Regions from separate parts of the Sedimentibacter sp. zth1 genome, predicted to be linked through region 3. Evidence: a T-box and tRNA genes for the amino acid it is inferred to sense, from the RefSeq annotation. Region 3 holds a T-box; the other regions hold tRNA genes.
What was found. A T-box is a leader RNA that pairs with one kind of tRNA and senses whether it is charged. The one in region 3 lies ahead of proS (proline--tRNA ligase), so its partner is inferred to be a tRNA-Pro.
Positions count from the first base shown of each region.

Region 1: it has a tRNA-Pro gene. The T-box ahead of proS (proline--tRNA ligase) is inferred to sense a tRNA for this amino acid. The anticodon was not compared.
Region 2: it has a tRNA-Pro gene. The T-box ahead of proS (proline--tRNA ligase) is inferred to sense a tRNA for this amino acid. The anticodon was not compared.

Region 1 covers NZ_CP071445.1:1,375,298-1,385,416, reverse strand. The annotation lists gene JYG23_RS07080 (glycosyl hydrolase family 18 protein) at 1-231, shown strand, start outside; rRNA gene JYG23_RS07075 (16S ribosomal RNA) at 1,011-2,522, shown strand; rRNA gene JYG23_RS07070 (23S ribosomal RNA) at 2,982-5,911, shown strand; rRNA gene rrf (5S ribosomal RNA) at 6,129-6,245, shown strand; tRNA gene JYG23_RS07060 (tRNA-Asn) at 6,252-6,326, shown strand; tRNA gene JYG23_RS07055 (tRNA-Leu) at 6,334-6,422, shown strand; tRNA gene JYG23_RS07050 (tRNA-Met) at 6,439-6,514, shown strand; tRNA gene JYG23_RS07045 (tRNA-Met) at 6,524-6,600, shown strand; tRNA gene JYG23_RS07040 (tRNA-Glu) at 6,622-6,696, shown strand; tRNA gene JYG23_RS07035 (tRNA-Val) at 6,715-6,790, shown strand; tRNA gene JYG23_RS07030 (tRNA-Asp) at 6,810-6,886, shown strand; tRNA gene JYG23_RS07025 (tRNA-Thr) at 6,910-6,985, shown strand; tRNA gene JYG23_RS07020 (tRNA-Arg) at 7,000-7,076, shown strand; tRNA gene JYG23_RS07015 (tRNA-Lys) at 7,113-7,188, shown strand; tRNA gene JYG23_RS07010 (tRNA-Lys) at 7,222-7,297, shown strand; tRNA gene JYG23_RS07005 (tRNA-Ser) at 7,302-7,390, shown strand; tRNA gene JYG23_RS07000 (tRNA-Pro) at 7,405-7,481, shown strand; tRNA gene JYG23_RS06995 (tRNA-Ile) at 7,496-7,572, shown strand; tRNA gene JYG23_RS06990 (tRNA-Ile) at 7,604-7,680, shown strand; tRNA gene JYG23_RS06985 (tRNA-Phe) at 7,693-7,768, shown strand; rRNA gene JYG23_RS06980 (16S ribosomal RNA) at 8,089-9,600, shown strand; tRNA gene JYG23_RS06975 (tRNA-Ala) at 9,759-9,834, shown strand.
Region 2 covers NZ_CP071445.1:1,362,933-1,373,051, reverse strand. The annotation lists rRNA gene JYG23_RS06970 (23S ribosomal RNA) at 1-842, shown strand, start outside; rRNA gene rrf (5S ribosomal RNA) at 1,060-1,176, shown strand; tRNA gene JYG23_RS06960 (tRNA-Asn) at 1,183-1,257, shown strand; tRNA gene JYG23_RS06955 (tRNA-Leu) at 1,265-1,353, shown strand; tRNA gene JYG23_RS06950 (tRNA-Met) at 1,370-1,445, shown strand; tRNA gene JYG23_RS06945 (tRNA-Glu) at 1,454-1,528, shown strand; tRNA gene JYG23_RS06940 (tRNA-Val) at 1,547-1,622, shown strand; tRNA gene JYG23_RS06935 (tRNA-Asp) at 1,642-1,718, shown strand; tRNA gene JYG23_RS06930 (tRNA-Thr) at 1,742-1,817, shown strand; tRNA gene JYG23_RS06925 (tRNA-Tyr) at 1,910-1,994, shown strand; tRNA gene JYG23_RS06920 (tRNA-Gly) at 2,009-2,083, shown strand; tRNA gene JYG23_RS06915 (tRNA-Gly) at 2,116-2,189, shown strand; tRNA gene JYG23_RS06910 (tRNA-Arg) at 2,204-2,280, shown strand; tRNA gene JYG23_RS06905 (tRNA-Gln) at 2,286-2,360, shown strand; tRNA gene JYG23_RS06900 (tRNA-Lys) at 2,381-2,456, shown strand; tRNA gene JYG23_RS06895 (tRNA-Ser) at 2,458-2,546, shown strand; tRNA gene JYG23_RS06890 (tRNA-Ser) at 2,572-2,661, shown strand; tRNA gene JYG23_RS06885 (tRNA-Ile) at 2,692-2,768, shown strand; tRNA gene JYG23_RS06880 (tRNA-Trp) at 2,779-2,854, shown strand; tRNA gene JYG23_RS06875 (tRNA-Pro) at 2,899-2,975, shown strand; tRNA gene JYG23_RS06870 (tRNA-Ile) at 2,988-3,064, shown strand; tRNA gene JYG23_RS06865 (tRNA-Ile) at 3,092-3,168, shown strand; tRNA gene JYG23_RS06860 (tRNA-Phe) at 3,174-3,249, shown strand; gene JYG23_RS06855 (ribonuclease H-like domain-containing protein) at 3,473-4,435, opposite strand; gene JYG23_RS06850 (DNA internalization-related competence protein ComEC/Rec2) at 4,524-6,893, shown strand; gene holA (DNA polymerase III subunit delta) at 6,883-7,911, shown strand; gene fni (type 2 isopentenyl-diphosphate Delta-isomerase) at 7,953-8,981, shown strand; gene rpsT (30S ribosomal protein S20) at 9,080-9,343, opposite strand; gene gpr (GPR endopeptidase) at 9,521-10,119, shown strand, end outside.
Region 3 covers NZ_CP071445.1:3,003,320-3,013,438, forward strand. The annotation lists gene JYG23_RS14160 (M18 family aminopeptidase) at 17-1,333, shown strand; gene JYG23_RS14165 (hypothetical protein) at 1,457-1,873, shown strand; gene dpsA (dipicolinate synthase subunit DpsA) at 1,966-2,856, shown strand; gene JYG23_RS14175 (dipicolinate synthase subunit B) at 2,843-3,433, shown strand; gene JYG23_RS14180 (DUF1540 domain-containing protein) at 3,527-3,685, opposite strand; gene pdaA (delta-lactam-biosynthetic de-N-acetylase) at 3,801-4,598, shown strand; gene JYG23_RS14190 (YitT family protein) at 4,654-5,502, opposite strand; gene JYG23_RS14195 (YitT family protein) at 5,664-6,506, opposite strand; T-box leader at 6,979-7,182, shown strand; gene proS (proline--tRNA ligase) at 7,305-8,747, shown strand; gene JYG23_RS14205 (hypothetical protein) at 8,883-9,158, shown strand; gene lgt (prolipoprotein diacylglyceryl transferase) at 9,254-10,036, shown strand; gene JYG23_RS14215 (aspartate-semialdehyde dehydrogenase) at 10,085-10,119, shown strand, end outside.

The DNA.
Region 1 (10,119 bases), 1.5 Mb from region 3:
AGTACAGCAGAAAAATTGCTAGATGAATTAGGTATTGAGTTATCATATGATGTAACAACAGGTCAAAACTATGGTGAAAAGATGATTGATGGCGTTAGGTGTAGAGTATGGAATGAAGATGAAACGTCTCTTAGTAATAGAATGGAAATAGTAAAGAAATATAATTTAGTAGGAAAAGGTGTTTGGGCTTTTAATTTTGGTACAGAAGAAATGTGGCAAAGTTTAGAATAGAATATATAAGCGCATACTATATGAAAAAAATTCTTCATAATAGTATGCGTTTTGTTTATATAATGTTAGGATTTTTAAATAAAATCTAAGCATGTTATTTCATTTTAAAACTTAAAAATCCTTGACATACAAATAAAAATATGATAAATTAAGTAAGTCGTAACTATTATATATATTTGAGAAATTAACATTATTTAAAAATAGTGTTGACAAAATAATCTGTTTTTGTTATACTACTAAAGCTGTCAAAAAAAATTAATTTCAGTTAAATAAAAAATTAAAATAAGTGTTGACAGATAAAACAAAATATGATAAGCTATTATAGCTGTCGAAAAGAGAAAAATAAGTTATAATGTAAAAATAAATAATTTAAAAAAGTTCTTGACAAACTTCGACAGAGATGGTAAACTAATAAAGCTGTTGAGAGACAGCAAAGCATTGAAAAATGAATATAAATTAATATTTTTTAGATAATTTTAAGGCAACTGAAATTTGAAGCGCACAGTGTATAAAGAATACACGAGCACTGGAAAATGAAAGTAACGCAGAAAGTGCTAAAAAAGATAATTTATAAGAACCCGCAACATGGCTAACGCCGTTGCGAAGTGCAAATTGACTTAAAATTTTTGACGAAATTTGTTCGCACCTTAGACAATAAAACAGCATAAGAACAACCTTTGATTTCAGTACTCGCAAGAGTATAAGAAATAGAACAAAAAACAGTAACAACAACAACAACTAACGAGAGTTAGTGCCAAGCGTAAGCTTGAGAACAGATATTAAACGAGAGTTTGATCCTGGCTCAGGACGAACGCTGGCGGCGTGCCTAACACATGCAAGTCGAGCGAAGAAAGTCTTTCGGGACGAGTATTAGCGGCGGACGGGTGAGTAACGCGTGAGCAATCTGCCTCGTACAAAGGGATAGCCTCGGGAAACTGGGATTAATACCATATAACACTTATTGATCACATGATTAATAAGTCAAAGATTTATCGGTACGAGATGAGCTCGCGTTTGATTAGCTAGTTGGTAAGGTAATGGCTTACCAAGGCGACGATCAATAGCCGGCCTGAGAGGGTGAACGGCCACATTGGAACTGAGACACGGTCCAAACTCCTACGGGAGGCAGCAGTGGGGAATATTGCACAATGGGCGCAAGCCTGATGCAGCGACGCCGCGTGAGCGAAGAAGGTTTTCGGATCGTAAAGCTCTGTCCTTTGGGAAGAAAAAAATGACGGTACCAAAGGAGGAAGCCCCGGCTAACTACGTGCCAGCAGCCGCGGTAATACGTAGGGGGCGAGCGTTGTCCGGATTTACTGGGCGTAAAGGGTGAGTAGGCGGTAACGTATGTCAGATGTGAAAGGCGAGGGCTAAACCCTCGTAAGCATTTGAAACTGCGTAACTTGAGTGCAGGAGAGGTAAGTGGAATTCCTAGTGTAGCGGTGAAATGCGTAGATATTAGGAGGAACACCAGTGGCGAAGGCGACTTACTGGACTGTAACTGACGCTGAGACACGAAAGCGTGGGGAGCGAACAGGATTAGATACCCTGGTAGTCCACGCCGTAAACGATGAGTGCTAGGTGTTGGCCGAGAGGTCAGTGCCGGAGCTAACGCAATAAGCACTCCGCCTGGGGAGTACGGTCGCAAGACTGAAACTCAAAGGAATTGACGGGGACCCGCACAAGCAGCGGAGCATGTGGTTTAATTCGAAGCAACGCGAAGAACCTTACCAAGGCTTGACATCCCCTTGACAAGTGCAGAAATGTGCTCTCTTCTTCGGAAGCAAGGGAGACAGGTGGTGCATGGTTGTCGTCAGCTCGTGTCGTGAGATGTTGGGTTAAGTCCCGCAACGAGCGCAACCCTTATCATTAGTTGCCAGCATGAAAGATGGGCACTCTAGTGAGACTGCCGGTGACAAACCGGAGGAAGGTGGGGATGACGTCAAATCATCATGCCCCTTATGTCTTGGGCTACACACGTGCTACAATGGTCGGAACAAAGGGAAGCGAAAGCGTGAGCTGGAGCCAAACCTAATAAACCGATCCCAGTTCGGATTGTAGGCTGCAACTCGCCTACATGAAGTCGGAGTTGCTAGTAATCGCGAATCAGAACGTCGCGGTGAATGCGTTCCCGGGTCTTGTACACACCGCCCGTCACACCATGGAAGTTGATAATACCCAAAGTCGCTGAGCTAACCATTTGGAGGCAGGCGCCTAAGGTAGGATTAATGACTAGGGTGAAGTCGTAACAAGGTAGCCGTATCGGAAGGTGCGGCTGGATCACCTCCTTTCTAAGGAGACAGAAAACAAAATGTAAAGTAATACATTTTGTTTCAATGTCGCTTTTCTGGTTTGAACGCCAGAAAAGCATGTTCGAAACAAGGAACTTATGCTGTTTCATTGATGCTCAAGTGAGAATTTGAGTATTAAGACTAATGCAGAGAAAATTTTGGCAACAAAATGTTCAAAGCAAGCTGAACTTTGAAAATTGTATAGGAAAAAACAAACGAGAAAAACATCAAAAAAACAATAAAACTAAGTAAAAAATATAAGCGGAAGCAAATATTAATTACAAGAGTAACCAAAAAAATAGTTGTGTGAAGACGCACAATTAAACTGATGATTAAAAATTGCGAAGGTAATTTTTATTTAGGCAAGGCGGAAGGAACGAAAGAGCGGAATGTACATCTGTACATGAGCATCTTGAGAAACGACCAACGAAGCATAAATGAAAAAGGCCGAGCAAAAGAGGTCAAGATATAAAGAGCGTAGGGCGAATGCCTTGGCACTAAGAGCCGATGAAGGACGTGGTAAGCTGCGAAAAGCTACGGGAAACTGCAAACAAGTATTAATCCGTAGATATCCGAATGAGGAAACTCACATATGGAGAACCGTATGTAACGTATGATGAATAAATAGTCATACGTGGGGAACGAGGGGAACTGAAACATCTAAGTACCCTTAGGAAGAGAAAGTAAAAAACGATACCGAAAGTAGCGGCGAGCGAAATCGGTAGAGCCCAAACCATGTTTCGGCATGGGGTTGCGGACATATCAACAAAGTATCCGAGACGATAGTCAAAGACTTCTGGAAAGAAGCTCCAAAGAGTGTGATAGACACGTAGACGAAAAAGTCAAAGAGCAAGATATGATCCAGAGTACCACAGGACACGAGAAATCCGGTGGGAAGCAGGGAGGACCATCTCCCAAGGCTAAATACTACTTAGTGACCGATAGAGAAATAGTACCGTGAGGGAAAGGTGAAAAGAACCCCGGGAGGGGAGTGAAAAAGAACCTGAAACCCTATGCTTATAAGCAGTGGGAGCACTACGAGTGTGACCGCGTACTTTTTGTAGAACGGGCCAGCGAGTTACGATATGCAGCAAGGTTAATAACTGAGAGGTTAGGAGCCGAAGCGAAAGCGAGTCTTAATAGGGCGAAAGTTGCATGTCGTAGACCCGAAACCAGGTGACCTATCCATGAGCAGGTTGAAGCTAGAGTAAAATCTGGTGGAGGACCGAACCCGTTAGCGTTTAAAAGCTATGGGATGACTTGTGGATAGCGGTGAAATTCCAATCGAACCTGGAGATAGCTGGTTCTCCTCGAAATAGCTTTAGGGCTAGCCTTAACGTAAGATTAATGGGGGTAGAGCACTGAATAGTCAAGGGACGTTATACGTTACCGAAACTTATCAAACTCCGAATACCATAAAATTAGCGTTGGGAGTCAGACTATGTGAGATAAGTTTCATAGTCAAAAGGGAAAGAGCCCAGATCACCAGCTAAGGTCCCAAAGATAGATTAAGTGGAAAAGGATGTAGGACTACACAGACAACCAGGAAGTTGGCTTAGAAGCAGCCACACTTTCAAAGAGTGCGTAATAGCTCACTGGTCGAGTGGACCTGCGCCGAAGATTACCGGGGCTAAAATCTATCACCGAAGCTGTGGGATTGTATTAATACAATCGGTAGAGGAGCATTCTGTACGAGTCGAAGCGCCATCGAAAGAGGCTGTGGATTGTACAGAAGAGAGAATGCTGGCATGAGTAGCGAAAGGTGAGTGAGAATCTCACCCATCGAAAGACTAAGGATTCCTGAGGAAGGCTCGTCCACTCAGGGTAAGTCGGGACCTAAGCCGAGGCCAAAAGGCGTAGGCGATGGATAACTGGTGGAAATTCCAGTACCACCGAAGATCGTTAAAAGAGAAGTGGGGACACAGAAAGATAAGTTAGCGTACTGATGGAATAGTACGTCTAAGTAAGTAGGGAGAAGAGATAGGCAAATCCGTTTCTTCAATAATCCTGAGATACGAATGGGAGCGAAAACAAGTAGTGAAGTAACTGAGTCTACGCTGTCAAGAAAATCCACTATCGAGATCAAGGTGCCCGTACCGTAAACCGACACAGGTAGTCAAGGAGAGAATCCAAAGATGAGCGGAAGAACTATTGTTAAGGAACTAGGCAAAATAACCCCGTAACTTCGGGAGAAGGGGTGCCCATGGAAGTGAAAGTCGAACGACCGGAGCTTTAGTGGGCCACAGAAAACAGGCTCAAGCGACTGTTTACCAAAAACACAGGTCTCTGCTAAATCGAAAGATGAAGTATAGGGGCTGACACCTGCCCGGTGCTGGAAGGTTAAGGGGAGCTGTAAGCGTAAGTGAAGCAGTGAACTTAAGCCCCAGTAAACGGCGGCCGTAACTATAACGGTCCTAAGGTAGCGAAATTCCTTGTCGGGTAAGTTCCGACCCGCACGAAAGGTGTAACGATTTGAGCACTGTCTCAACAATAGATCCGGTGAAATTGTAGTACTCGTGAAGATGCGAGTTACCCGCGGCAGGACGGAAAGACCCCATGGAGCTTTACTGCAGGCTGACATTGGAATTCGGTATTAATTGTACAGGATAGGTGGGAGACTAAGAAACATGTACGCCAGTATGTGTGGAGTCGCTGTTGGGATACCACTCTATTGATACTGAATTTCTAACATGATACTGTGATCCAGTATATGGACACTGTCAGTTGGGCAGTTTGACTGGGGCGGTCGCCTCCGAAAGAGTAACGGAGGCGCTCAAAGGTTTCCTCAGCACGGTCGGAAATCGTGCGAAGAGTGTAAAGGCAGAAGGAAGCTTGACTGCAAGACGTACATGTCGAGCAGGAACGAAAGTTGGACTTAGTGATCCGGTGGCGCCGAATGGAAGGGCCATCGCTTAACGGATAAAAGCTACCCTGGGGATAACAGGCTTATCTCCCCCAAGAGTCCACATCGACGGGGAGGTTTGGCACCTCGATGTCGGCTCGTCTCATCCTGGGGCTGAAGCAGGTCCCAAGGGTTGGGCTGTTCGCCCATTAAAGAGGCACGCGAGCTGGGTTCAGAACGTCGTGAGACAGTTCGGTCCCTATCCGTCGTGGGCGTAGGAAATTTGAAGGGAGCTGTCCTTAGTACGAGAGGACCGGGATGGACAGACCTATGGTGAATCAGTTGTTCCGCCAGGAGCACGGCTGAGTAGCTAAGTCTGGAATTGATAAGCGCTGAAGGCATCTAAGCGCGAAACAAACCTTAAGATAAGATTTCCCATTACGTAAGTAAGTAAGACCCCTGAAAGACTAACAGGTAGATAGGTCACAGGTGTAAGTGCAGCAATGTATTCAGCTGAGTGATACTAATAGGTCGAGGTCTTGACCAATAATGATCCTAACCCCATTTGAGAATCAAATGGATGGTAGGTCAGATCCAGCGAAATCCAAATCTATACGAACGTAAGTGAGTAAATAGATTTGTGATGCAGTCGGACAAATCTCGAAAAGTTTTTCCTGTACAATTTTGAAAGTTCAAACTTTCAATTTAATGATAACTTAATATACAATATAACGAAGTAATTTTTAAATTACGAGTTATACTAATCTGGTGATAATAGCAAAGAGGACACACCCGTTCCCATCCCGAACACGGAAGTTAAGCTCTTTAGCGCTGATGATACTTGGTGGGTGACTGCCTGGGAAAGTAAGACATCGCCAGATTGATATTCCGAGGTAGCTCAATGGTGGAGCAACCGGCTGTTAACCGGTAGGTCGTGGGTTCGAGCCCCACCCTCGGAGCCATGAATATGCCGGAGTGGCGGAATTGGCAGACGCACAGGACTTAAAATCCTGCGTTCCCTAAAGAACGTACCAGTTCAAGTCTGGTCTTCGGTACCATTTATAATTAATTTGTCGCGGGGTGGAGCAGCTGGAAGCTCGTCGGGCTCATAACCCGAAGGTCATAGGTTCGAATCCTGTCCCCGCTACCAAAATAAATTGGCGGCGTAGCTCAGTTGGCTAGAGCATGCGGTTCATACCCGCAGTGTCAGCGGTTCAAATCCGTTCGCCGCTACCAAAATAAATTATCAAAATAAAAGGCCCTATGGTCAAGCGGTTAAGACACTTCCCTTTCACGGAAGTAACCCGAGTTCGAGTCTCGGTAGGGTCACCATTACAAAATAAAAAACATGGAAGCATAGCTCAGTTGGGAGAGCATCTGCCTTACAAGCAGGGGGTCATAGGTTCGAGCCCTATTGTTTCCACCATTTTTACAAAATTGAATGTGGCTTGGTAGTTCAGTTGGTTAGAATGCCAGCCTGTCACGCTGGAGGTCGTGGGTTCGAACCCCATCCAAGTCGCCATTTTCAATAAAAACAAGATACATGCTGGTGTAGCTCAATTGGTAGAGCAACTGACTTGTAATCAGTAGGTTGAGGGTTCAAGTCCTTTCACCAGCTCCATTTATAAATATTGTGGACCAGTAGCTCAGCTGGATAGAGCAACGGCCTTCTAAGCCGTGTGCCGGGGGTTCGACTCCCTTCTGGTTCACCATAAATTTTGTTTTTGAGTTACATAAGGTTTTTATTTGACTCATTAGCTCAGTTGGTAGAGCACCTGACTCTTAATCAGGGTGTCCAGGGTTCGAATCCCTGATGGGTCACCAACTTTAGTGTATGATATAATTTATCAAATATATGATCCATTAGCTCAGCCGGCAGAGCACCTGACTTTTAATCAGGGTGTCCCGCGTTCGAATCGCGGATGGATCACCAATATGGAGAGGTACCGAAGCGGTCATAACGGGGCGGTCTTGAAAACCGTTAGGGTGCAAGCCCACGTGGGTTCGAATCCCACCCTCTCCGCCAATTAAATAATATGTCGGGGCGTAGCGCAGTTTGGTAGCGCATCTGGTTTGGGACCAGAGGGCCGCGGGTTCAAATCCTGCCGCCCCGACCATATATGCAAATTATGGGCTTGTAGCTCAGGTGGTTAGAGCGCACGCCTGATAAGCGTGAGGTCGATGGTTCGAGTCCATCCAGGCCCACCATAGTTTAAACCAAAATATTGTAAAATATTTTGGGCCTTTAGCTCAGTTGGTTAGAGCGCCCGGCTCATAACCGGTAGGTCCAAGGTTCGAATCCTTGAAGGCCCACCATCTAATATTTATGCCCAGATAGCTCAGTCGGTAGAGCAGGGGACTGAAAATCCCCGTGTCGGTGGTTCGATTCCGCCTTTGGGCACCATTTAGTACAACAATATTAAATATAAAAACTGCTTGACATGAGTTAATACTTGTGATAAGCTAATCAAGCAAAAAAAATTAGTATACGAAGTCGTTAAGAAAAAATAAAAAAGTTCTTGACAAACTTCGACAGAGATGGTAAACTAATAAAGCTGTTGAGAGACAGCAAAGCATTGAAAAATGAACCTTAGACAATAAAACAGCATAAGAACAACCTTTGATTTCAGTACTCGCAAGAGTATAAGAAATAGAACAAAAACAGTAAAAACAACAACAACAATTAACGAGAGTTAATGCCAAGCGTAAGCTTGAGAACAGATATTAAACGAGAGTTTGATCCTGGCTCAGGACGAACGCTGGCGGCGTGCCTAACACATGCAAGTCGAGCGAAGAAAATCCTTCGGGATGAGTATTAGCGGCGGACGGGTGAGTAACGCGTGAGCAATCTGCCTCGTACAAAGGGATAGCCTCGGGAAACTGGGATTAATACCATATAACACTTAATAATCACATGATTAATAAGTCAAAGATTTATCGGTACGAGATGAGCTCGCGTTTGATTAGCTAGTTGGTAAGGTAACGGCTTACCAAGGCGACGATCAATAGCCGGCCTGAGAGGGTGAACGGCCACATTGGAACTGAGACACGGTCCAAACTCCTACGGGAGGCAGCAGTGGGGAATATTGCACAATGGGCGCAAGCCTGATGCAGCGACGCCGCGTGAGCGAAGAAGGTTTTCGGATCGTAAAGCTCTGTCCTTTGGGAAGAAAAAAATGACGGTACCAAAGGAGGAAGCCCCGGCTAACTACGTGCCAGCAGCCGCGGTAATACGTAGGGGGCGAGCGTTGTCCGGATTTACTGGGCGTAAAGGGTGAGTAGGCGGTAACGTATGTCAGATGTGAAAGGCGAGGGCTAAACCCTCGTAAGCATTTGAAACTGCGTAACTTGAGTGCAGGAGAGGTAAGTGGAATTCCTAGTGTAGCGGTGAAATGCGTAGATATTAGGAGGAACACCAGTGGCGAAGGCGACTTACTGGACTGTAACTGACGCTGAGACACGAAAGCGTGGGGAGCGAACAGGATTAGATACCCTGGTAGTCCACGCCGTAAACGATGAGTGCTAGGTGTTGGCCGAGAGGTCAGTGCCGGAGCTAACGCAATAAGCACTCCGCCTGGGGAGTACGGTCGCAAGACTGAAACTCAAAGGAATTGACGGGGACCCGCACAAGCAGCGGAGCATGTGGTTTAATTCGAAGCAACGCGAAGAACCTTACCAAGGCTTGACATCCCCTTGACAAGTGCAGAAATGTGCTCTCTTCTTCGGAAGCAAGGGAGACAGGTGGTGCATGGTTGTCGTCAGCTCGTGTCGTGAGATGTTGGGTTAAGTCCCGCAACGAGCGCAACCCTTATCATTAGTTGCCAGCATGAAAGATGGGCACTCTAGTGAGACTGCCGGTGACAAACCGGAGGAAGGTGGGGATGACGTCAAATCATCATGCCCCTTATGTCTTGGGCTACACACGTGCTACAATGGTCGGAACAAAGGGAAGCGAAAGCGTGAGCTGGAGCCAAACCTAATAAACCGATCCCAGTTCGGATTGTAGGCTGCAACTCGCCTACATGAAGTCGGAGTTGCTAGTAATCGCGAATCAGAACGTCGCGGTGAATGCGTTCCCGGGTCTTGTACACACCGCCCGTCACACCATGGAAGTTGATAATACCCAAAGTCGCTGAGCTAACCATTTGGAGGCAGGCGCCTAAGGTAGGATTAATGACTAGGGTGAAGTCGTAACAAGGTAGCCGTATCGGAAGGTGCGGCTGGATCACCTCCTTTCTAAGGAGACAGAAAACAAAATGTAAAGTAATACATTTTGTTTCAATGTCGCTTTTCTGGTTTGAACGCCAGAAAGGCATGTTCGAAACAAGGAACTTATGCTGTTTCATTGCTACTCAAGTGAGAATTTGAGTAGTGGATAAAAGATTTGCTGATGTGGGGGTGTAGCTCAGATGGGAGAGCACCTGCCTTGCAAGCAGGGGGTCAGGAGTTCGACTCTCCTCATCTCCACCAATAAAAGTAAATCGCTGAACTTTGAAAATTGTATAGGAAAAAACAAACGAAGTAATTTTTGATTTAGACAAGGCGAGAGGAGTCGAGGAGCAAAGCATATGAATAATATGTGAGCACCAGAGAAGACGATCAACGAAGTATAAATTAAAAAGAACAAGTTTGAAACGAGAGAAAAACATCAAAAAAAACAATAAAACTAAGTAAAAAATATAAGCGGAAGCAAATATTAATTACAAGAGTAACCAAAAAATAGTTGTGTGAAGACGCACAATTAAACTGATGATT
Region 2 (10,119 bases), 1.5 Mb from region 3:
AAAGACCCCATGGAGCTTTACTGCAGGCTGACATTGGAATTCGGTATTAATTGTACAGGATAGGTGGGAGACTAAGAAACATGTACGCCAGTATGTGTGGAGTCGCTGTTGGGATACCACTCTATTGATACTGAATTTCTAACATGATACTGTGATCCAGTATATGGACACTGTCAGTTGGGCAGTTTGACTGGGGCGGTCGCCTCCGAAAGAGTAACGGAGGCGCTCAAAGGTTTCCTCAGCACGGTCGGAAATCGTGCGAAGAGTGTAAAGGCAGAAGGAAGCTTGACTGCAAGACGTACATGTCGAGCAGGAACGAAAGTTGGACTTAGTGATCCGGTGGCGCCGAATGGAAGGGCCATCGCTTAACGGATAAAAGCTACCCTGGGGATAACAGGCTTATCTCCCCCAAGAGTCCACATCGACGGGGAGGTTTGGCACCTCGATGTCGGCTCGTCTCATCCTGGGGCTGAAGCAGGTCCCAAGGGTTGGGCTGTTCGCCCATTAAAGAGGCACGCGAGCTGGGTTCAGAACGTCGTGAGACAGTTCGGTCCCTATCCGTCGTGGGCGTAGGAAATTTGAAGGGAGCTGTCCTTAGTACGAGAGGACCGGGATGGACAGACCTATGGTGAATCAGTTGTTCCGCCAGGAGCACGGCTGAGTAGCTAAGTCTGGAATTGATAAGCGCTGAAGGCATCTAAGCGCGAAACAAACCTTAAGATAAGATTTCCCATTACGTAAGTAAGTAAGACCCCTGAAAGACTAACAGGTAGATAGGTCACAGGTGTAAGTGCAGCAATGTATTCAGCTGAGTGATACTAATAGGTCGAGGTCTTGACCAATAATGATCCTAACCCCATTTGATTCTCAAATGGATGGTAGGTCAGATCCAGCGAAATCCAAATCTATACGAACGTAAGTGAGTAAATAGATTTGTGATACAGTCGGACAAATCTCGAAAAGTTTTTCCTATACAATTTTGAAAGTTCAAACTTTCAATTTAATGATAACTTAATATACAATATAACGAAGTAATTTTTAAATTACGAGTTATACTAATCTGGTGATAATAGCAAAGAGGACACACCCGTTCCCATTCCGAACACGGAAGTTAAGCTCTTTAGCGCTGATGATACTTGGTGGGTGACTGCCTGGGAAAGTAAGACATCGCCAGATTGATATTCCGAGGTAGCTCAATGGTGGAGCAACCGGCTGTTAACCGGTAGGTCGTGGGTTCGAGCCCCACCCTCGGAGCCATGAATGTGCCGGAGTGGCGGAATTGGCAGACGCACAGGACTTAAAATCCTGCGTTCCCTAAAGAACGTACCAGTTCAAGTCTGGTCTTCGGTACCATTTTAAATTAATTTGTCGCGGGGTGGAGCAGCTGGAAGCTCGTCGGGCTCATAACCCGAAGGTCATAGGTTCGAATCCTGTCCCCGCTACCAAAATAAAAGGCCCTATGGTCAAGCGGTTAAGACACTTCCCTTTCACGGAAGTAACCCGAGTTCGAGTCTCGGTAGGGTCACCATTACAAAATAAAAAACATGGAAGCATAGCTCAGTTGGGAGAGCATCTGCCTTACAAGCAGGGGGTCATAGGTTCGAGCCCTATTGTTTCCACCATTTTTACAAAATTGAATGTGGCTTGGTAGTTCAGTTGGTTAGAATGCCAGCCTGTCACGCTGGAGGTCGTGGGTTCGAACCCCATCCAAGTCGCCATTTTCAATAAAAACAAGATACATGCTGGTGTAGCTCAATTGGTAGAGCAACTGACTTGTAATCAGTAGGTTGAGGGTTCAAGTCCTTTCACCAGCTCCATTTTCGCAGAAATTACGGAGTAATTTCAATACACAATGCGAAAGACGCAACGGCGTAAGCCATGTTGCGGAAAATAATTTTACTGAAAATATGGGAGGGTTCCCGAGTGGCTAAAGGGGACGGACTGTAAATCCGTTGGCAACGCCTTCACTGGTTCGAATCCAGTCCTTCCCACCAATTAAGTTTAAAATGCGGAAGTGGCTCAGTGGTAGAGCATCGCCTTGCCAAGGCGAGGGTCGCGAGTTCGAATCTCGTCTTCCGCTCCAAAAGTAACAAAAAATGTTAAAACGCATATAATGCGGGTGTAGCTCAGTGGTAGAGCCCCAGCCTTCCAAGCTGGTTGCGAGGGTCCGATTCCCTTCACCCGCTCCATTAAAAAAATTTATGGACCAGTAGCTCAGCTGGATAGAGCAACGGCCTTCTAAGCCGTGTGCCGGGGGTTCGACTCCCTTCTGGTTCACCATAAGTTGGGGTATAGCCAAGCGGTAAGGCACTAGACTTTGACTCTAGCATTCGTAGGTTCAAATCCTGCTACTCCAGCCATTTTTAAAAATTAATATAGTGATCCATTAGCTCAGCTGGCAGAGCACCTGACTTTTAATCAGGGTGTCCCGCGTTCGAATCGCGGATGGATCACCACGGAGAGGTACCGAAGCGGTCATAACGGGGCGGTCTTGAAAACCGTTAGGGTGTAAGCCCACGTGGGTTCGAATCCCACCCTCTCCGCCAATTTAATAGTTATAAAAATATATATGGAGAAGTACTCAAGTGGCTGAAGAGGCGCCCCTGCTAAGGGTGTAGATCCGATAAGGATGCGAGGGTTCAAATCCCTCCTTCTCCGCCATATTTATACCAAAATATTTTGTAATATTTTGGGCCTTTAGCTCAGTTGGTTAGAGCGCCCGGCTCATAACCGGTAGGTCCAAGGTTCGAATCCTTGAAGGCCCACCATTTACACCATAGGGGTGTAGTTCAGTTGGTAGAACAATGGTCTCCAAAACCATGTGTCGTGGGTTCAAGTCCTGCCACCCCTGCCAATTTTATTAAGCAAAAACAGGATAATAATTAAATAATAGTATTTCGGGGCGTAGCGCAGTTTGGTAGCGCATCTGGTTTGGGACCAGAGGGCCGCGGGTTCAAATCCTGCCGCCCCGACCAGTATTTAAATGTGGGCTTGTAGCTCAGGTGGTTAGAGCGCACGCCTGATAAGCGTGAGGTCGATGGTTCGAGTCCATCCAGGCCCACCACATTTTTCCAAAATATATTAATATTTTGGGCTTTTAGCTCAGTTGGTTAGAGCGCCCGGCTCATAACCGGTAGGTCCAAGGTTCGAATCCTTGAAGGCCCACCATGTTTGCCCAGATAGCTCAGTCGGTAGAGCAGGGGACTGAAAATCCCCGTGTCGGTGGTTCGATTCCGCCTTTGGGCACCATAGTAAAAACGTTGATTATTTTTAATCAACGTTTTTTATATACTGGGAAAGTCTACTTTTAGTATATAAAAAACGAGGATTGCAAAGGACGGGACGTCCTTGCCTTTAAGGGGAGTGCTCAGTAAAAATGCCTATTTCATAAGCATTTTTACGCCGAAGGGGGACATTGGTCCCCCTAGCGGAGTTGCGTAGTAACTTTTTTATTACAATAATATTTAATTTTTTAAATATCTTTTAATGCCTTTTCAATAATACTACATACATTTTCAAATAATAGAGTTCCATTAATTACTATTGGCACAATATTATCTTTTAAATTAGGCAATGTGTTAAAGTTCATCAATTTTATTTCATTATTATCTATAAATAATATATAATTATCGCTATCGCTTTTATATAGAGAAATCAAAATATCTAATTTTGTTATAGATGTTTGACTTTTGAAATTTAATTTATAGCAAAGTTTATTTGAGTTGTAATCCAATTTGTAATCAGTTATATTTAAAAATTTAATTTTTATTGCCTTGTTTGATATACTAATATCTTTTTTATTAACTTTCAATATACCTAATGTTTTGGAATAAAATATTTTATCATATGAATTCAAAATATTATCAAATATTATTGGAAGATAGTAAACATCTTCAAAATTATGCAAAAGTATTAAATCTCTGTGCTCATCTTTTTTATGAATTTTATATGCTTCATACAAGGTTATTACATCTTTGCCAGACAATGTGTCTTCTCTAAATATCTTAAAATATTTTTCAACAGTTTTAAGCTTATTATTTGCAATATTAATCTTATTTTTAAAATTCAGCATATCTTTATACAAATCAATACTATGTAGATTATTTAAATTAAAATCTATATTGTATTTTTCAAATTTTTTATTCAAATATGTTATATCAAATGATTTCCCGTTATATGTTATGATATATTTTTTTGTATATATTTTACTCATAAGGAAAAACAATGATTCTAATTCTTCCTGTTCATTTATAGAAAATGTTTGATAGATAATTTTTTTATTATTTTCAACTATCAAAAATGTTATAGAAACAATTTCACTCGTAACAGCAGATAATCCAGATGTTTCAATGTCTAAGTAAACACTGTCATTAAATATCTCTTCTATAAATTTATTATTTAAATTATAATCTTCAATAATTTTTTTACTAATCATTTTAATCCGTCCTATAAACAGTTTTTGTTTCCCCTAATAAGTTGCTTTATGTAGAATAATTTGGTAATATAAATACGGGGGTATAAATATGTATTATTTTGTAATTTATTTCGTTGCATATGTTTTGAGTATAATAGTATGTTTATATTTAAACTATAAAACTGCAATAATTTTAAGTCTAATATTTTTTGCACTGGGTATTGTTACGACAAAAAAATATGTAGCGTGTTTTTTAATAATTTTATTTGCGGTTTTGTCTGTTGTATGTATTAATTATAATTCAAAATCTATTTTAACACAATATCTTAATGATGATGTTAATGTAATTGTAGAAATAAAGAATGTTATTAAAGATGACAAAGAATCTGAATTTATTAGCTATAATGTTAATGTAATATGTCTAAACGGAAAAAATATACATGAAAAATCAATTCTATACATAAAAAAAGAAAATAAAATCGAAATAAATTCAATTCATAAAATTAACGTTAGCGTATCTAAAATTCAAGAATCTAAGAATTTTTTGCTTTTTAATTATAAAAAATCGCTTCGAACTAAAAAAATATTTGTAAACTTATTTGCAAATACAAAACCCAACCTTATAAAAAAGGATTATTCAAAAGTCAATACTATAGTAAATAATTTTAAAGGATTTGTCGAAAAATTGTTTTATTCAAATCTTAATGAAAAAAATGCAAATATTATATTATCAATTTTGTTAGGAGATAAGAAATACTTAGATGATGATTTATATAAAAGTATACAAAGAACTGGCCTGGCACATATATTTGCTGTCTCTGGTTTGCATATAGGTATATTATACGGCTTCTTAATAAAATTATTTTGTATGATTGGGTTTAACAAAAAGATTAGCTGGTTTTTAACATGGGGATTTTTGTGGTGCTATGGGTTTTTGATAGGATTTCCAGTGTCTGTTCTTAGAAGTTTAATAATGTTTACGTTCGTGTTTGGAGCAGAGTTATTGTATAGAAAATATAATACTATTAACTCAATTGTTATAGCAGCCTTTATATTATTAGTGGTAAACCCATTTTATTTATTTGATGTAGGTTTTCAATTGTCGTTTACCGCTGCATTTTGCTTAATTATTTTTAATAAGTATGTTAAGGATAAATTGAAATCTAAGAATACCATTATTTCTAGCATTTATTTATATATTTTTTTACAATTATTCACACTTCCTATTATGTCGTACTATTTTAATTATCTTTCATTGTTGGGCATTTTATACAATATAGCATTAGTTCCTATTTTTAGTGTACTTATTGTTATTGCATTTATTTCTGTTGGTGTAGGTTTTTTATGTGTATATACACTTGTCTTACCTTTAAAGATATATGATTATGTATTCAATGTTATTAGGTATGTAATAGATTGGGGTTCTAAAAGTAGTATTGCAGGTGTTAAAATACCCTCTATGAGGCTTTTAACTTGCTTTTTTTACTATGTTTTCTTAGCTTTAATACTATTTATAATAAATAATAAAAAATGCAGTTACAAGCGTATTTTATTTGCAACTTTTATAGTATACTACTGCATCAATTTTTTCATTATACCGCTAAGTTTAGATGGAACAAGACTTAATATAGTTGATGTTTCACAAGGCGTATTTATTATCCTAAGACACAATGATATAAATTTGATATTTGACGCGGGTAGCAATTCAGATAATATTGGCAAATATGTTTGTGCACCTTATATACTCAAAAATGGTTTTAATGATATAAAATCAATATTTATTAGCCACTGGCACATAGATCATTATAGTGGTGTTAATGAAATATTAAGTAGTTCTAAAGTTGGTAATGTATATTCTAGTTCCGAAGACGACAAGAATCTAATAAATTGCCATTGTAATCTTTTAAACAATACAGATAGTATAATTATAGATAATGAATTTAAAATTGATATATTATGGCCTAAAATCGGTTTTAAGTCTAATAATGAAAATAACATGTCCAATGTATATTTAGTAAAGTGTGGAAAAATAAAAATACTTATTACTGGGGATATCGAAAAGGAGGCTGAAAGGCAGATTCTAGATAGATTGGAAGATATAAATGTTTTAATTGTTCCTCATCATGGAAGTAAAACTTCTTCTACTACTGAATTTGTACAAGCAGTTAATCCTGATATTGCAGTATTTTCATATGGTAAAAATAATTATGGTATTCCACATCAGGAGGTTATTGATAAATATAATGATATAGGTTCAGATATTTTATCAACTTTTACTAATGGTGAAATTAATATTATGGAAATTAATGATGAAATATATTATAATACCTATAAGGGCAATCATTCTGAAAATATGAATGAAATATATAAATTATATTTTTTATTGAATTTATATATATTTGTTATATTATTAGTATATGTAATGTTTTATAAAAATTATATTTTAGATAAAAGATATGAGGGAAAATATGAGTTATAAAGAATTAATAAATAATATAAAAAAAGAAGATTTATTTTGTTTCAATATAATATATGGAAATGAAACCTTTCTAATTGATAATGCCATAAAAAGTGTAATCAATAAATTTGTTTCTAAAAATTTAAGAGAATTGAATTTTACTAAATTTGAAAAAATTGATGATAAGGAAAATGAATTTATAGAAACAGTTGCAACTTTTCCTTTTATGTCTGATAAAAAAGTAATTATTGTTGATGATAGTGATTTTTTAACTTCATCTGGTTCTATTAATAAAAGCATAGAGGAAAAGCTTATTAAATTAACAAAAGATAACATAGATACTACGATAGTATTATTTATTTTAAAAGGCAAAAAACCTGATAATAGAAAAAAATTGGTAAAAATAATCAAAGAAAATAAAGCAATATATGAAATTAAAAAATTAGATGAAGGTGAGTTAACTAACTATATAGTAGAAGGTTTTAAAAAAAATTCAGTTAAAATTACATCATCGAATGCAAGCTATATTGCAACAAACTGTGGTTATTTAGATTATGAAAGTACAGTTGATTTGTATGATGTAAATAATGAAATTCATAAAATTGCATCATATACATTAGATGAAGGCGAAGTAAATAGAGAAGTTATTGATGCTCTTTTAATAAAATCTCTTGATAGTAATATTTTTAGACTTGTTGATTTTATATGTGACGGTAAGAAAAAAGAAGCAAATAAAATGCTAGGAAACATGTTAATAAATGGTGTGGCTGAGCTATTTATTATGCATATGATAACAAGGCAGGTTAGAATGATTTATCAATATCAAATATTATACAAAAAAGGTTACTCATCTTCTCAAGTTTCTGATACTATGAAAATAAAGCCGTTTATAGCGAAGAAACTTAGTAGTTTATCTAAAAATATAAGTATGGATAAAACTGAAAAAATACTGAATACTCTTTTAAATATTGACAGACAAATTAAAACGGGGTTAATAGATAAGACAGTTGGATTAGAAATAATATGTAATTCTTTTTAAAGAAGTAATACAATATAAATTAATTTAGAATAGAGAATAAAATGGATAACAACTTAATTAGAAGTAAGAGAAAATTAGACCATATAAAATATGCACTTAAGGAAAGTAACAATAATACTAAAACAGGTCTTGATGATATAGTACTTATTCACAAGGCATTACCTAAATATAACCTTCAAGATATTGAAATAAATACAACTTTTTTAGGTAAGAAAATTAGCGCACCAATTTTTATAAACGCTATGACAGGTGGACATAAAGACGTTTTGAAAATAAACGAAATATTAGGAAGAGTTTCACGTGACGCTGACATACCAATTGCGGTTGGTTCTCAAAAGGCTGGAGTTGAAGATAAAAATCTTTTTGAAACATATAGTATAGTTAGAAAAATTAATCCTGAAGGAGTAGTTATTGGCAATTTATCTGCTAATTGTTCTTTAGAAGATGCTAAAATTGCTGTTGAGATGATAGAGGCGGATGCTTTACAATTGCATTTGAATGTAGCCCAGGAAATCAGTATGAAAGAGGGAGATACTACATTCGAAAATATAAGAGAAAATATAATAAATTTAAAAGAAGGTATAAATGTACCAGTGATTGTAAAAGAGGTTGGTTGTGGTATGAGCCTTGAAACTATAAAAGAGCTTATGAGTATGGATATTAAATACATTGATATTAGTGGAGCAGGAGGTACAAATTTTATAGATATAGAATATTCAAGACATAGTAAAGTTATTGATAATTCATTAATCAATTGGGGAATACCAACAGCATATTCTATGGTTGAAGCAAATATAGCTGGACTAAATGGATTTATAGTATCAGGAGGAATAAAAAATTCTTTTGATATTGCAAAGTGTTTATCAATGGGTGCTAAAATGGTAGGTATATCTGGAGAAATATTGAAACAATATTTTAAAAATGTTAATATAAATGACTGGATAGAAGAATTAAAAAGTAATTTGAAGAAAATTATGTTACTTACAAATTCATCTTGTATAAGTGAATTAACTATATGTGACAAGGTTATCAAGGGTGAGCTTTTAGAATGGCAAAATATTAGAAAGTAGTCTTATAAATATTTGATTATTAAAGATGTATAAGACTTTATATATATTTAATTATAATAAAAATGGGCTTAACATTTAATGTTACAGCCCTTTTATGATTAAGCTATTTTATTTAATCTTTGTTGTAATCTACTAACTTTTCTAGCAGCTGCGTGTTTGTGAATAGTGTTTTTAGCAGCAGCTCTATCTAATTTAGCTTCAACTTCTTTTAAATATTCCTTCGCTTTTTCAACGTCACCGCTTTCAATAGCAGTTTCGAATTTTTTAATATAAGTTTTTATTTCTGATTTTCTAACTTTGTTTATAGCAGTTTTTTTATCAATAACTAAAATTCTTTTTTTTGCTGATTTAATGTTTGCCAAATGTTTCACCTCCCCTGATGAGATTTAATATTTTAATATTTTAATATTCAATATTACAATTTATTAAACATAGCATACCAATTATACAAGTTTCTCAAACAAAAATCAAGAGAAAAGTATAAAAAAATAAAAAAAATGAATAATAAATAGAGAACAAATTATTTTGGAGGAACTTATATGTATAGAACAGACTTAGCCTATGAAGCCCACGAAGGTTTGGCTAAAAATTGCGATGGAGTTATACTTGAAACAAAAAATTTAAAATATGGAGAACTTGTAAAAATTGAGATTACAGATGAAGAAGCACAAAAAGTTGTAGGTAAAAAGATAGGCAAGTATGTAACCTATGAAACTCCAAGCTTTAAACATATGGATAAAGATAAAAGACAAGAAATTATAGAAACATTATCAAGTAATTTAAAAGAGATTATAGATATTGATAGAGAACATATATTGGTAGTTGGACTAGGTAATAGAAGAGTAACAGCGGATTCTTTAGGACCGAGAACAATTGATAAAATAAAAGTTACTAGACAATTTTTTAAAGCATATAAAAAAGATTTTGATGATGACTATAATGAGCTAGCTATTTTAGTTCCAGGTGTAATGGGAGTTACAGGGATAGAAACACAAAATACTATAAAGGGTGTTATTGAAAAAATAAAACCTACACTTATTATTGCAATAGATGCATTAGCTTCTAGGAAGATGAAAAGATTATGTTCAGTTATACAATTAACAAATGCTGGAATTGAACCAGGCTCAGGTATAGGCAA
Region 3 (10,119 bases):
ACTGTGGAGGTTTATTATGTATAAAAAAATATCAAAAGAATTACTTAATTTTATTGAAAAAAGTCATAGCTGCTTTCATGCAATAGAAGAAATTAAAGAAGAGTTAAATAAAAATGGATTTATTGAACTTTTAGAGAGCAAGTCATGGAATTTAATAAAAGGTAAAAAATATTATGTAACAAGAAATGCTTCATCAATTATAGCATTTGATATTGGAGAAAACCTAGATAATTATAGCTTTAATATGGTTGCATCACACAGTGATTCACCAACATTTAAAATTAAAGATAATTTTGAAATTGAGGTATCAAGCAAGTATATTCAGTTGAACACAGAAAAATATGGTGGAATGCTTTGCTCTACATGGTTTGATAGACCTTTATCAGTTGCTGGTAGAGTAGTTATAAAAGAAAATAATAAGTTAGTAACTAAATTTGTTGATGTAGACAGAGATTTAGTGTTAATACCTAATGTTGCAATTCATATGAATAGAGATGCTAATTCAGGCATGAAATACAATGAACAGATAGATATGCTACCTTTATACGGAACAAGTGATAATGGAAAAGGTAATTTCTTAGATGTTGTTTCAGAAACTATTAATGTCAAAAAAGAAGACATAGTTAGTAGTGATTTGTTTTTATATAATCGTATGCAGCCATCAATTTGGGGAAGTAAAGAAGAATTTATTTCATCTCCAAAACTAGATGATTTGCAATGTGCATTTACTTCATTAAAAGCATTTGTTGAAGGGCATAGTAAAAAATCTATTAATGTATACTGTTGTTTTGACAATGAAGAAGTTGGAAGTGGCACAAAACAAGGGGCTTTATCAACATTTTTAGTGGATGTTTTAAGTAGAGTTAATGAAGGATTAAATAAAACTAAGGAAGATTATTATAAAGCACTTGCATCATCATTTATGCTATCTTCAGACAACGCACATGCTGTACATCCTAATCACCCTGAAAAAAGTGATCCAACAAATCGTGTATATATGAATGAAGGTGTTGTAATAAAATATAATGCAAATCAAAAATATACATCTGATGCAGTAAGTGCTGCTTTATTTAAAACATATTGCAAAAATGCAGATATTCCATTCCAAGCTTATACAAATCGTTCAGATATGCCTGGTGGAAGTACACTTGGTAATATTGCTACAACACACGTAAGCATAAAAATGGTAGACATAGGATTAGCACAATTAGCTATGCATTCATCATATGAAACTGCTGGTATGAAAGATACTTACTATATGTATAAAGTTGTTAAAGAATTTTTTAATTCTCACATAGAAGAAACAGGAAACGGAGTATTAGAAATAAGTTAATAAAGTTAAAGCTACTACAAAATCTTATGGTTTTGTAGTAGCTTTTTTTATTTATGCAACGATTTATGTATACTATACCAAATAACTCATATAATATTTTTATTATGAACTTAAGGTGACAATATGCAAAAAATTTTAAAGTATTTATTCTTGTTTTTAGTTGGAGGAACAGTATATTATTTAATAGAAGTAACAGTAAGGGGATTTTCACATCCTTCTATGTTTATATGTGGAGGTATATGTTTTATATGTGTAGGTTCTTTAAATTTAATAAAAGGTAAAAATATTGGATTGATAAAGCAGATGATATTAGGTAGTGTAATAATTACTGTACTAGAATTTATTACAGGATATATAGTAAATATAATTTTAAAATTAAATGTTTGGGATTATTCATCTAGATTGTATAATTTGCTTGGACAAATTTGTTTAAGATATAGTATAGTATGGTTTTTTTTGTCCATTGTAGCAATATTTTTTGATGATTTTTTAAGACACAAATTTTTTCATGAGCCTTACCCCAATTATAAATTATTTTGATATATACGTTAAAAAAGGTTATTAGATGCTTATTTGTAATGTAACAATAACCGGTTTTATACATATTGTAATATAAGAGAAGGGGGGTAATTATGTCGAAACGTAAAAATATTACTGTTATAGGTGGAGATGATAGACACATCTATATGATTGAGAATTTATGTAGAAAGGGATATCAGGTTATTACTTATGGCTTTTCGGATGAACTTATTAATAATATTACACAAGTAGTAGATTCATTGGAAGAAGCTATGAGTAAAAGTGATATATTAGTATGTCCTATACCCTTTAGTAGAAATAAAGTAGATATTACTTTTTTAGATTTATATGAAGATAAAAGTATAGAAAAATTTATTAATAATTTGAATAAAAATCATATGATTTTTTCGGCAATGATTCCTAAAAATGTTACAGATTATTGCTTGAATTATGATATTCGTTTTTATGATCTTTTAAAAAATAATGGTTTTGCAATGCTTAATGCTGTTGCAACAGCTGAAGGAAGTATTGCAGAAGCAATTAGCATGAGTAAAATTAATTTGCATAAAAGTAATTGTATAGTTATTGGATATGGAAGATGTGCACAAATATTAGCTAAAAAATTAAAATCTCTTGATGCAAATGTTTGTGTTGTAGCAAGAAATATTGATTCTAGATCACTAGCTCAAGCTAATGGTTATTCTTCTATACCATTTGACAAATTAAATGACACTTTGGTATCATCTGATTTTATATTTAACACTGTACCATCTATAATATTAGTGAAAGACAATTTAAAATACATCCCATCACATGCGATTATTATTGACATAGCTTCTTCTCCAGGAGGCGTTGATTACATTTCAGCAAAAGAACTTAAAATACAAGCTAAAAATTGCTTGGGTTTACCTGGAAAATATGCACCAAAATCATCTGGAGAAATTATTGCACAAGTTATAGAAAATATATTATCTGAAAGAAGTAGTGAATATGAAGTTAGATAAAAAAAATGTGGGTGTAGCATTCACAGGTTCTTTTTGTACATTGGAAAAAACATTTAAAGAATTAGAAAACATATTAGAAGAAAATTGTAATGTAAACACTGTATTTTCCTATTCATCTCAGAATATAGATTGCAGATTTGGTAAATCAGACGATTTTATAGAAAGAGCATATAAACTAACGAAAAACAAACCAATATTAACATTAGAAGAAGCAGAACCGCTAGGACCTAAGAATTTATTGGATATACTCATAATTGCACCTTGCACAGGTAATACTGCTGCTAAACTAGTTAATGGTATTACTGATACACCAGTATTAATGGCGGCTAAAGGACATCTACGAAATAACAAACCGTTGGTTATCTCACTCTCAACAAATGATGCTTTGGGCTACAATTTGAAAAATATAGGCCTTTTGTTAAATACAAAAAATATATACTTTGTACCTTTCGGCCAAGATGATTATATTAGAAAGCCAAATTCAATGGTAGCACACACCAATATGATAATTGATACTATGGAAAAAGCACTTGATGGAGTGCAAATACAACCAATAGTGATTAGTCCTCATAAATAATAGAAAACGTTCATGATAATATAATATTCATGAACGTTTTCTGTGCATTTAATAGGTAAATAAATCATTTATTAAAAATTATTTATTTATCAATTATTTAAGTTGAAATGACTGGCAATCTGTACATTCAATAGCAGTAGGATTTTGTTCATGTGTCCCTATTTGTATTGATTGCAAAGTACAGTAATTATTACAACAATCATGATACTTGCATTGCTGAACTGTACATTTTATGCAATTGTTTTGTGGCATATTGCACCTCCTCAATTTCAATAATAGTATTATGTGAAGTAAATGAAATATAATACTGGTATATTTTTATTCATAAGTTAAATCCAAACAAATATAATTTAAAAGGAGGTATTTTATGATATTGACAATTAAAAAAAGAAACATAGTATGCATTGCTTGTACAATTGCTTTTACTTTTTTGTTTGCATTTATTATAAGTGTGTATGGTAAAGACTGTTATTATACATTTAGTGAAGAAACAAATTGGGGGTTAAGCTTTCAAAATGAAGGAAAAACTCCAGTTGGAAATGCATCTAGCAACTATTTAAAGAAGTTTAATTCTTATTTTGTGAAAGATACTGAAGATAAGACTATATATTTAACATTTGATTGTGGATATGAAAATGGATTTACTGAAAATATTTTGGATATTCTAAAAAAGCATAATATAAAAGCAACTTTTTTTGTAGTGGGAAATTATTTAGAAACAAGTCCAGATATTATTTTGAGAATGTGCAATGAAGGTCACATTGTAGGTAACCATACATATCATCATCCAGATATGTCTAAAATATCTGAGATAGAATCATTTAGAAATGAACTTAAGGAAGTAGAAACTAAATATAAAGAAATAACAGGAAAAGATATGTTAAAATATTATAGACCACCTCAAGGTAAATTTAGCGAAAATAATTTAAAACTTGCCAATGAATTGGAATATAAAACTATATTTTGGAGTTTAGCATATGTTGATTGGTACAATAATAATCAGCCTTCAAAGAATGAAGCATTCAAAAAATTAATTCCAAGGATGCATCCAGGGGCAATAGTGCTATTACATAGTACATCAAAAACAAATTCAGAAATTTTAGATGAGTTATTAACAAAATGGGAAGAAATGGGATATACATTTAAAAATTTAGATGAACTATAATATGAGAGTAAAAAAAAGGGGAGATAATCCCCTTTTTTAGCTTCAAAATATGTAATTAAAAATGTTCAAATCCATTCCCGAATACTTCATGTACATTCCTAATTAGAACAAATACCGATGGGTCTATTGTTTTTAAATCCTTTTTCAATTTAAAATATTGATTTTTAGAAAGAACAGTAACAATTATATCTTTTGATTCATGAGTATAACCACCTTCTGCTTTATATACGGTTACACCACGATTTATATTATTGAATATAAAATCTTTTACTTCGTTGGACTTATTAGAAATAATAACAACTTCTTTTTTAATAGTGAATCCGTCTATAAAATAGTTAATAAGTAGTCCTTTTAAAAACCATCCTAAAATACCTAAAATACCTTCTTTTATACCAAATGTAAATATTGCCATGAAAACAACAATAGCATCCGCTACCAATAATGCAGTACCGAAATTTAAGTTAAAATATTTATTGAATATTTTTGCCAAAATATCAGTCCCACCAGTAGAAGCGTTTTGGTTGAATACTATAGCTAGTCCAGCTGCAAAAAGTATAACTCCAATTATTAGGTTCAATAATGTTTCGTCTGTTATAGGTCCATAAATTGGAAATAAATTTTCCATTATATACATAATCAATGATAAATTTATAACGGCAAATATAGTTTTTCCTCCAAACTCCCGACCACAAAATACAAATCCTAATATAAGTAAAATTACATTCGATATGAATGTTACTGTAGATAAAGGTAAAGGCAAATAACTTGTCATTACCAATGAAAAACCAGTAACTCCACCTATAGCTATACTTTCAGGTGCTAAAAAATAAAATATACCTGATGCTGCAATTGATGTACCTACAGCTGTTAAAAGATACTCTATTATTGTTTTTTTATTAAACATAAAAAAAACCTCCTATTAATTATGTCAATAGTATACGTTAACGTGTAAATATTAACTTATATGGCACAATAAATCAAGCTATTTATAATTTCCGTTTTTAATTATGTGAAAGTTAAAAAAATAACAATATAATAATTTATTTTTAGCTTTTTTTTATTTAACTATTCGAAACCATGTCCTAATACTTCATGCACACTTCTAACTAAAACAAATACGTCTGAATCTATTGTTTTTAATTTTTTCTTCAAAGAGAAGTATTCTTTTTTACCGACAACAGTAACAACAATGTCCTTAGGTTTGTTTGTATAACCACCTTGTGCCTTATAAATAGTAACACCTCTATCAATTTCTGAAAAGATAAAATTTTTAATTTCCGTAGCTTTATCAGATACAATAACAACTTCTTTTTTTATTGTTAAACCATCTATGAAATAGTTGATAACCAAACCATTTAAGAACCATCCTAATGCACCTATAATACCTTTGCTGATACCAAAAGTAAATAATGCGGAGCCTACAACAAAAGCATCTGCAGCAAGCATTCCTGTTCCAATGTTTAAATTAAGATATTTATTAAGTAGAATTGCAATTATATCAGTACCACCTGTGGAAGCGTTTTGGTTAAATACAATTGTTAATCCACCACCCGAAATGATAATGCCGCAAAATAGATTTAACAAAATTTCATCAGTAACAGGATTTGAGATAGGGAAAAAAGTTTCCATTAAGAAAAGATAAAAAGATAATAAAACTACAGATAATATTGTTTTACCACCAAATTCTTTTCCAATAAAAATAAAGCCTATTATTAGTAGTATAGTATTAATTATAAGAGTTACCGCTGATATGGGTAAAGGTATATATGATGTTAAGACTATTGAAAATCCCGATACACCTCCAGCTGCTAAGTTCTGAGGTGCCATAAAATAGAAAATACCTATGGCTACAAGTAGTGTTCCTATAGCCACAAAGGTATATTCTTTAATTGCTCTTTTAATGTTCATTGTTTTTGCTCCTAAATGTTTTATTTTACTTATACTACAATAAGATATACAATAAATCAAGAAAATAAAAAAGTAAATTTTGTTAAAAATGCCTATTTTGTAAGCATTTTTACCGAATATCTCCCTTAAAGGCAAGGAAGTCCTGTCCTTTGCAATCCTTGTTTTTTATATACTAGGAGTAGAATTTTCCTAGTATATAAAAAATAAAGCTTAGTAGTGACTAAGCTTTATATCATTTAATAACATATGTAATTTTACTATATTTCATTATTTATAATTTTATTTGGAGTTTTCAGTTTACTTAATGGTTAATTACATTCCATATGTTGTTAACGACAATAAGTATTATACACAAAAATTAAAATATTATTCATAATTTGGTAATTTAATTTTTTTACAAATAGAGACATGAAAGTGTAGTTAAAAAAATATTGACAAAAATATTTAGCTAATATACAATTACATCATAATATAAAGGATGATGATTAGGACTATTAGATATACAAGGATTAAAGAGAGAAAGCTATTGGTGAAAAGCTTTTATCCAAATATATATTGAACCTACCTAGGAGTTTTTGGGGATAAACCCAAACGGCACAAACCGTTATTTGTTCGAGAGATTGCAAACTAAAAAATTGCAATAATAAGAGTGGTACCGCGGAAATCCGTCTCTAAAAATTTAGAGGCGGTTTATTTATGCCAATTTACAGCGAAGCTCTAACCCCATTTGTCGAAGGCAAATAACACTTATAATTTTTATGATAAATATAATAATATATATAGAAAGGAATTAATAAAATGGCTAAGAACAAACAATTTGTAAAAGAAATAACACCAATGGAAGATGATTTTAGTAGATGGTATACTGATGTAATAATTAAAAATGAGTTAGTAGACTATTCACCAGTTAAAGGTTTTATGGTTATAAGACCTTATGGTTTTGCATTGTGGGAAAAAATACAAGAATATGCAGACAGAAGATTCAAAGAAACAGGACATAAAAACTGTTATTTCCCTTTATTAATACCAGAAAGTTTGCTTAATAAAGAAAAAGAGCACGTTGAAGGATTTGCCCCAGAGGTTGCTTGGGTGACACACGGTGGTAACAATGAGTTAGGTGAAAGATTATGTGTTAGACCAACATCAGAAACAATAATTTGCAATATGTATAGCAAATGGTTAAATTCATACAGAGATTTACCATATCTATACAATCAATGGTGTAGTGTTGTTAGATGGGAAAAAGCAACAAGACCATTTTTAAGAACATCAGAATTCTTATGGCAAGAAGGTCATACTCTTCATGAAACAGCTGAAGAAGCACAAACAGAAACATTGCAAATGCTTAATATCTACAAAGAAGTAGCAGAAGAATTGCTTGCTATGCCAGTTGTAGTAGGTAAAAAAAGTGAAAAAGAAAAATTTGCAGGAGCTTATGCAACATACACAATGGAAGCATTAATGCATGATGGTCAGGCATTACAAGCTGGTACATCACATAACTTAGGACAGCATTTCACAAAAGCATTTGATATAACATACCTTGGAAGAGATGGGAAACAACAATATCCATATCATACATCATGGGGTATTTCAACAAGACTAATAGGTGGGCTTATAATGGTTCATAGTGATAACAGAGGTCTTGTATTACCACCAAGAGTAGCGCCAACACAAGTTGTTATAATACCAATAGCTCAGAAAAAAGAAGGCGTATTAGAAAAAGCCAATGCATTATATGATGAAATCAAAGCATTAGGTATAAGAGTAGAGCTAGATGATGATGCTTCAAACTCACCAGGTTGGAAATTTAACCAATATGAGATGAAAGGTTATCCAATAAGAGTGGAAATAGGACCAAAAGATATTGAAAATAATCAAGCAATAGCTGTCAGAAGAGATAAATTAGAAAAAGAGATAGTATCACTTGATGACATAGGTGATACTATAAAATCATTGTTAGAAACTATGCAGGTAGAAATGCTTGAAAAAGCAAGAGCGCATAGAGAAGCACACACTTATTACATGGATAGCTATGAAAACTACAAAAAAGAAGTAACTGAAAAACCAGGATTTACTAAAGCAATGTGGTGTGGATGTAAAGAATGTGAAGAAAAATTAAAAGAAGAAACAGGCGCAACAATCAGATGTATACCATTTGAGCAAGAGCATTTATCAGACACTTGTCAATTCTGTGGCAAGGAAGCAAAACATATGGTTTACATTGCAAGAGCATATTAAAATAGAAAAGTCAAAAATCAAAGCCGATAGATTTTATGAATTTATCGGTTTTGTTATGCATAGATTTAAATATATGCATAACAAAATTTGTAAAAATGATAGAATTATAAAAAGTAATAAATATTTGGAGGAAATATGGAAAATAAATCTAATGGCAAGGCTATCGCATCTTTAGTACTAGGTATCATTTCGTGTGTATTTGTATTTTCTGGTCCTGCATCCTTTTTAGGAGTTATTTTAGGTATAATAGGAATTATACTTGGTGTTCAAGCTAAAAAAGAAGAACCTTCTGGAATGGCTATTGCAGGATTAGTTCTATCAATTATTGCTGTAGCAATATGTGCAATAAGTTTTTTATCTTGCGTTGCTTGTGTTGGTGCTGGCGCGGTGGCTTCTTCACTACCGTATTAGTAACGAATAACAAAACAATTAAAAATAAAAGCAAACAAGTTGTTTGCTTTTATTTTTAATTAAATACTTATAATAATTTGATATACGGAGGAAATATGTGTCCATTTATAAACATATTGGGATTTAATATTAGTGCATATGCACTTTGTATTTTCATTGGAATTGGTATAGGAACAATTGTTGCCATATCTCGTAATAAAATTAATTACCAACAAAAAGATGATATTTTTAATGCGATTTTATATGGAATAATAGGTCTTATGATTGGTGGGAAAATTTTATATTTGGCAATTAATTTTAAAGAGTTACTGCAATATTTGAAATCATTTAATGAAAATTTACAAAATCTTTTGGCAATGATGCAAGGTGGTTTTGTTTTTTATAGTGGCTTAATTGGAAGCATAATCGCAATTTATTTATATTGTAAAAGGTATAAAATAAATTTCTGGAATTTAATAGATACAATAACTCCATCAATTCCACTTGCACATGCGTTTGGAAGATTGGGTTGCTTTTGTGCTGGTTGTTGTTATGGAAAACCATATCCAAGTCCGATAGGCATGATGTTTAATAATTCAAACGTTGCACCACATGGTATAACTTTGTTTCCAGTTCAGCTTTTAGAAGCCACTTTAAATTTGATATTATTCATTATATTAATTATATATGGGAGAAAAAAAAGAAAGAATGGCAATATGATATGTTTTTACCTTGTAGCTTATTCAATAATTAGATTTATTTTAGAATATTTTAGATATGATGAACTAAGAGGTATAATGTTTGGTATATCAACTTCACAATGGATTAGTATACTCATTGTTGTAGTAGTTGGCTTAAATTTTATAATAAAACACCTAAAAAATAGATATCGCATATAATATTTATATTAATATATATAAGAATAAGTTTATAGGAGTTGAGTTGTTATGAAAAAATTTAATGTTGCAATACTTGGCGCAAC